Regions from separate parts of the Micromonospora halotolerans genome, predicted to be linked through region 2. Evidence: riboswitches for the same ligand, from Rfam matches in the RefSeq annotation. Region 2 holds a riboswitch; the other holds the start of a gene.

Region 1 (3,400 bases), 3.4 Mb from region 2:
CGGCGCGCCGCGCCGCTACTTTCCCACCCACCTGGAGTTGCTGTCGGCCATCGCCCGCGACGGGTTCACCGACCTCGCCACCCGGGCGAACTCCGCCCTGGCCGAGGCGGCCGGCGACCCACGCGCCCGGCTGGCCGCGCTCGCCCGGGTCTACCTGCACTTCGCCGCCACCCGCCGCGGCCGATACGAGCTGATGTTCCGCCACGACCTGCTGGAGAGCGGCCACCTGAGACTGCGCGACACCAGCCTGCCACTGTTCCGGCTTCTCACCGACCTGGTCGCACAGGCCCGGCCCGAGCCCGAGCCGCCAGCTCAGGTCGTCGCAGGAGCACTGTGGGCCAACCTGCACGGCATCGCCCAACTGTGGAACTGGGGCAGCCTCACCCTCGCGACCGGCGCCACCGATCCGAGCGCGCTGCTCGACGCCACCCTCACCGCCCACCTCGGACCCGCCGCATGACCGGCACCCCACCCCTGTACGCGCTCGCCCAGCACAGCATCGGCCGATACCTCCGCCACTCCTGGCGTCCCACCGTCACGGGCCTCGGTCACCTCCCCGACTCCGGGGGCGCGATCCTGGCCGCCAACCACCTGTCGATCGCCGACCAGTTGTTCCTCGGAATCCTGACGCCCCGGCACATCGCCTTCTGGGCCAAGGCCGAATACTTCCGCTCCCCCGGACCCCGCGGCTATCTCACCCGGCAGGTCGTCACCGGCATGGGCGCCATCCCGGTCGAGCGGGCCGGCGGTCGGGCGGTCCTCTCGGCGTTCGACGCCGCCGTCCCCGTACTCCGTTCCGGCGGCCTGGTGGCCGTCTTCCCCGAGGGCACGCGTTCCCCCGACGGCCGCCTCTACCGTGGCCGTACCGGCGCAGTCCGCCTCGCGCACCAGGCCGGCGTCCCCATCATCCCGGTCGGCATCCGCGGCACCGACCGCGTACGTCCGCCCGGCGCGCGCCTTCCCCGGCGCCACCCGATCAGCGTCACCTTCGGACCAGCCATCCCAGTGCACATCGAGGCGCCGGCGGACATCCGCCGGCTCACCGACACCCTGATGGCCACCATCCAGTCCCTCACCTTCCAGGACTACGTGCAGCACTACGCCCGGACTTGACCGCAACACGTCTTCCCGCACGAGGCGTCGGAGTCGCCACCGAGCCCGGACCAAGAATCACGTGTGCACATCTGCCGCAGTCCGGGCGCTGGCATGGTCGGTGAGCGATCGGACCTGCCGATGTGCGTGCGGCTTGGTTCTTGTCGTTCGGAGGGTCGCCGTTGCGGCCCTATCTTCGATGAACAGGTCGAGGCCGTGCATCAGTGGCCTTTGGCGAGCCGTGTTTGTAGTCGGGCCCGGCAGGCCGGCCATTCTGAGGCGAGGATGGAGTACATCGCGGAGTCCCGGAGTAAGCCCTCCTCATTCGGTGCCCACGACCGGGACCAGCAGCGCAGTACGCCCTCGAACTGCGCTCCTACGCGCTCGATCGCCGCGCGGGAGCGCTTGTTGCGGGCGTCGGTCTTGAGATCGACACGGGCCACCTGCCATTGCTCAAACGCGTGGGCGAACAGCAGAAATTTGGTCTCGGTGTTTAGCCCGCTGCCCTGTGCCGAAGCAGCCAGCCAGGTGAAACCGACCTCGAGCGCGCACAACTCGTCGCGATCCGGCCACAGCCGCGGATCCCAGTAGGCGGTCGCCCCAACGGCGCGTCCGGACGCCTTGGCTACCTGCGCAGACGGCATCAGACTCCCGGCCGCAGCCCTTGCCAGCTGCGCATCGATGTAATCGCTCACCTCGCCCGCAGTGGGCATCCACGTGAAGCGGTACGAGGTCCGGTTTTCCTCGGCTGCTATGGCGAGGTCCGCAGCGTGCCGGTGCTCCAGCGGCTCCAGACGAACAAGTTCACCGTCGAGCAGCGGCGCGGTCAGTCTCGTTGGGAATGGCAGGGGAACGCTCCGTCCGCGACTTGCCTGGCACACCATGCGCCGGGCCGGGTCCTCACCCGGAGCACCCCACCCGCGTAGGAGGGTTGCCGGCCAGCAAGCCGGGGCTTGGAGCTGGCACTCATGACCTGGCGTTACCGTAGCGGCGCCGCCGGTCCACCGCAATCCGCATTTTGATGACTGACGATGCGTGGCGCCGCCTGCGCAGATATGCCAGGACAGAGTCTTCCCGCCGCTGGACCTGCGCCCCCACGTGATCGGGAATCGGATCTGCCGCGCACCGCGCTGGTTGCAACTCAGGTATGGCCTCGCTACTCGAGCGTCAGTCAGTTCCACCCGACGCCGTATGAAGGCTCTCCTAGACTTTCTTGGTGCAGTACGAGGACCGTACGCTTCCGCCCGCGCTGGCTGCAGCCCACGCTGAAGGCTTCTCCGTCGACCATGACGGTCACGACTTCGAGCCGTACGACGAGTTCATGTGGTCCGTCGAGACGCTTGAGTGGTGGCAATCCTGGACTGGCAACCCGACGGCCGACATCGCGCCGTTCCGAGTCTTCGGGCAAGATGGGTCCGGCGGTCTGGCTGCCTTCTGGATCCGCGTGCCTGACGCCCCGATCGAGACCCAACCGATCGTGTTCCTTGGCTCCGAGGGTGAGCTGAGCGTGATCGCCAGGAACCTCGGCGACTACCTGTGGCTGCTTGCCAATGGCGTCGGCCCCCTTGAGACCGTTGACGGCATCCACCGCACCACCACGCCCGTCCCCGCGCTTACCGTTCGCACGGCGCTACACCGGCGGCACGCACCGGCCCACCGCACCGGTGATCGACGCAGCCCAAGCCGAGTTCTGCGCGCTGACAACACTGTTCGACGCGACCGCGCGGTAGCTGCTGGCCGTACCCCGTTCACAGGCTCTGTGTCCCGAGGTGGGGGCGAACACATGGTCGGCAGGGGAGAGCTTCCGTCGTGGCTTGATCGGAGATGATCAGCGAGTGGCTGGGTTGATTGAACACCTGGAATCGCACCTCGGGCTCATCGCGACTGGTAGCCGAGGCGACGATACGACGCCGGAGGGCGTTCAGGTGGCGTGGTTTGGCCCCGACGTCCCGTTCGGCGGGGTCACGACCCTGGTGACGGTCGGGCTGTCGCGGCGTCATCTCAACCTGCCGGGTGACGGGGCCTTGCACCAGGAGTTGGTGATGCACGTTCCCACTGATGACTATCCGGCCCTGGCGGCTGGGCTGTTGTTCCAGGTGGCCGGTGAGATGGTGCGCCGCCGGACCGGCTTGTCGCATGGGCAGGTGATTGGTCCGCGCGGGCATCTCTTCCCGGGCAGCCAGACCACAGCCATCCTGGCCATCAGCCCGAGATATCTGCCGGAGTCCTTCGCCGTCTGTCACACCGAACCCGCGCCGGTGGTCTTCACGTGGTTGGTCCCGATCACCACAAGTGAAGCTGAGGTGAT
Region 2 (3,400 bases):
GAGGGGGGAGACGGCGATGCCCATGCCGCGAGCGTGCGCCACGCACAGCGAAGGGGCCAGCGGTTTTCCGCTGGCCCCTTCGGACGTTGGTCGGGAGGGACGTCCGCACAACGCCTCCGGCGTTGGGTCGCAAGAACTTGAAAAGTCTCCGGCGGATGCCCTCCCGCACGGAGCATCTTGCGCCGTCCAATTCCTGCCGTCAAGTCCTTGTCGGCGCGTTTTCCGCACTCACAGCGAAAAGCCAGTTACCCAACGGATCACCCCAATCCCCCGCCCGGGCGATCCCCCCATCCCCCGCCCGGATGAGCCCGGAGTCGGAGGTCAGGACAGGAGTCCGGCGTCCCGGGCGGCGCGGAGGCTGGGCCGGATCCGGTGGGTGGGCCCGACCTCGGGGGCGACCGCGTCGATGGTCTTGAGGCCCTCGCCGGTGTTGAAGACGACCGTCTCCGCCGCCGGGTCCAGCCGGCCGGACTCGACGAGCTTGCGCAGCACCGCCACGGTGACGCCACCGGCCGTCTCGGCGAAGACGCCGGTGGTGCGGGCGAGCAGCCGGATGCCGGCGCGGATCTCGTCGTCGTCCGCGTACTCCATCCAACCGCCCGTGCGGCGCACCGCCTCTAGGGCGTAGAGGCCGGCGGCCGGGTCGCCGATGTTCAGCGACTTGGCGATGCCGGTCGGCTTCACCGGGACGATCGTGTCGCTGTCGGCGTGCAGCGCGGTGGCGATCGGGTTGCAGCCGGCGGACTGGGCGCCGAACACCTTCCAGCCGCCGGCCGGCGCCTCGACCAGCCCGATCTCGACCAGCTCCTGGAACGCCTTGTCGATCTTCGTGAGCAGCTCGCCGCTGGCCATCGGGATCACCACCTGGGCCGGGATCCGCCAGCCGAGCTGCTCGGCCACCTCGTAGCCGAGGGTCTTCGAGCCCTCCGCGTAGTAGGGCCGCACGTTCACGTTGACGAACGCCGTGTCCTCGAACTCGTCGGTCTCCACCAGCTCGCCGCAGAGCCGGTTCACGTCGTCGTACGAGCCGTCGATGGCCACCAGGTCGCCGCCGTAGACGGCGGTGGTCACCACCTTGCCCTGCTCCAGGTCGCTGGGGATGAAGACCACCGAGGGCACCCCGGCCCGGGCCGCGTGGGCGGCCACCGAGTTGGCCAGGTTGCCGGTCGAGGCGCAGGCGTAGCGGGTGAAGCCGAGCGCCCGGGCCGCCGTCAGCGCCACGGAGACGACGCGGTCCTTGAACGAGTGGGTCGGGTTGCCGCTGTCGTCCTTGACCCAGAGCGGGGCGGTCAGGCCCAGCTCGGCGGCGAGGTGTGGGGCGGCGACCAGCGGGGTCAGCCCCGGGTCGAGGGTGACCCGGGTGGCCGGGTCCTGGCCGGCGGGGAGCAGGGCGGCGTACCGCCAGAGGTTCTTCGGCCCGGCCTCGATTTGCTCGCGGGTGACGGCGGCCAGGGCGCTGGTGTCGTAGTCGACCTCCAGCGGGCCGAAGCACTCGTAACAGGCGTGCTGGGCGGCCAGCGGGTAGCGCGCCGAACAGGCGCGGCAGACCAGGGCGCGGGCCGGGCTGAGGCTGGTGTCGATGCCGGAGGCGGCGGGGATCGTCGACGTCATGTCGAGGGTTTCCTCTCATCTTCCCCCGCATCGCCGGGTGCGGCGGGGACGGAATTGGCACCTGCCCGCGGTCGCTCGTCGTCGAGCGCGCGGGTGGTTGCCGGGGCGTCATCGGGCCGTATCCCTCAGCCCCTCTGGATGAGGTATGCAGTTGTGCCGCCGAGTCTATGCGGGCGCCGGGGCGCTGCCGAGCCCGGTTCCCACGGTGTGAGCCGCGGCCCGGGTCAGCGCGCGACGACCGCGACCGGCTCGATCACCGCGGGGTGGTCGGTCACGGCGACCGCCGCCGGGGTGGCGGGCGCCTTCCGGGTACGGGTGGCCAGGTTCGCCGCGACGAGGGCGGCGATGGTCAGCGCGGCACCGACCAGCTCCACCGCGCCGGGCCGGTAGCCGCGCAGGACCTGCACCGCGAACGTGGTCACCGGGACCAGGTTCATGAACAGCGCGGCGTCGGCGACGCCGAGCCGGCGGATGCCGGTGTTCCAGGCGAGCACCGCGAGGACGGCGGCGACCACCACGGCGTACGCCAGTTGCGGGGCGACCGCGAGGAGGTCGGCGGCAGCCGGCGCGTGCTGGAGGCCGGTGAGGTCGGCGACCGCGCTGGCCGCGAGCATGGCGAGCAGGCCGGCGACGGAGGTCAGCGTGGTGTAGCGCAGGGGCGACCACTCGGTGAACCGGCTCGCGCCGTGCGTGTAGAAGGCCCAGCCGAGCACCGCGCCGATCATGAGCAGCCCGCCCACCCCGAACTGGTCCAGCCCGTCGAGCCGGCCCCGGGTGATCACCAGCCCGACGCCGAGCAGGGCGACCAGGGAGAGGCCGAGCAGCGCCGGCCGGGGGCGCACCCCGTCGCGCGCCCAGCGGACGAGCTGGGTGACCAGCGGGGTGCTGGAGGCGAAGAGGGCGATCTGCTGGGGGGTGGCGTGGCCGAGGGCCAGGTTGGTCAGCACGTTGAAGCCGGCGAAGCCGAGCACCCCGAGCAGCGCCACCTCGGTGGCGCGGCGGTGCGTCCGCAGGGCGGCGAACCCTTCGCGGGCCAGCAGCAGGGCGAGCAGCACGACGGAGGCGAGCAGGTACCGGGCCGTGGTCAGGTTGAGGGCGTCCACCCGGGTGAGCGCGCTGGCCAGCACGGGGAACATGACGCCCCAGCTCACCACGGCGAAGAGCGGGAAGGCGGCGGAACGGGAACGCATCGCGGCTCCAATGTTCGAGTATCGTCGAACCAACGGAGCCGACTGTAGGAGGTTGTTCGACCGATGTCGAACATAGGTTACGCTGGTCACATGGAGCTGCACGAACCCGAGCTGCGCGAGGTGCCCGTCACCGCCGTGCTGGCCGCCCTGGCCGACGACGTCCGGCTGCAGATCGTGCGTGCCCTGGCCGAGGGCGGGGAGCACGCCTGCGGCACCTTCGAGTTCGGCGTCTCCAAGGCGACCCGCAGCCACCACCTCAAGGTGCTGCGCGAGGCCGGCCTCACCCGGACCCGGGTCGCCGGCACCAGCCGCTACGTCCGGCTGCGCCGCGAGGAGCTGGAGCGCCTCTACCCGGGGCTGCTCGACGCGGTCCTCGCCGCGCCCGCCCGCGCCTGACCACCCGGCCCGGGCCACACCGGGCGGCCACCGGCTGGGATGATCGCCGGATGCGCACGACGGCGGCACGGATCGGAGCCCTCGCGGGCGTGGCGCTGGTCGCCGCCTGCACCCCCGCGCCGACGCCCCATCCCGTCTCCGCACCGGCCCCGCCCACCCCGGCGCCCCGCACGTCACCGCCCCCGCCCGCGTGCTCACCCGAC

The links. Region 2 has a riboswitch for S-adenosylmethionine ahead of thrC (threonine synthase). Riboswitches for the same ligand answer to the same signal wherever they lie in the genome.
Region 1: it holds a riboswitch for S-adenosylmethionine, as region 2 does, so the genes downstream of both, RMN56_RS29910 (GNAT family N-acetyltransferase) here and thrC (threonine synthase) in region 2, are expected to answer to the same signal.

What each region holds. Positions count from the first base shown of each region.
Region 1 is NZ_CP134876.1:6,384,153-6,387,552, forward strand. It holds gene RMN56_RS29900 (TetR/AcrR family transcriptional regulator) at 1-460, shown strand, start outside; gene RMN56_RS29905 (lysophospholipid acyltransferase family protein) at 457-1,113, shown strand; gene RMN56_RS29910 (GNAT family N-acetyltransferase) at 1,314-1,976, opposite strand; SAM riboswitch class IV at 1,952-2,066, opposite strand; gene RMN56_RS29915 (SMI1/KNR4 family protein) at 2,309-2,920, shown strand; gene RMN56_RS29920 (suppressor of fused domain protein) at 2,928-3,400, shown strand, end outside.
Region 2 is NZ_CP134876.1:2,935,474-2,938,873, reverse strand. It holds gene RMN56_RS13995 (GNAT family N-acetyltransferase) at 1-24, opposite strand, end outside; gene thrC (threonine synthase) at 322-1,611, opposite strand; SAM riboswitch class I at 1,624-1,756, opposite strand; gene RMN56_RS13985 (DMT family transporter) at 1,836-2,801, opposite strand; gene RMN56_RS13980 (ArsR/SmtB family transcription factor) at 2,892-3,197, shown strand; gene RMN56_RS13975 (DUF4232 domain-containing protein) at 3,248-3,400, shown strand, end outside.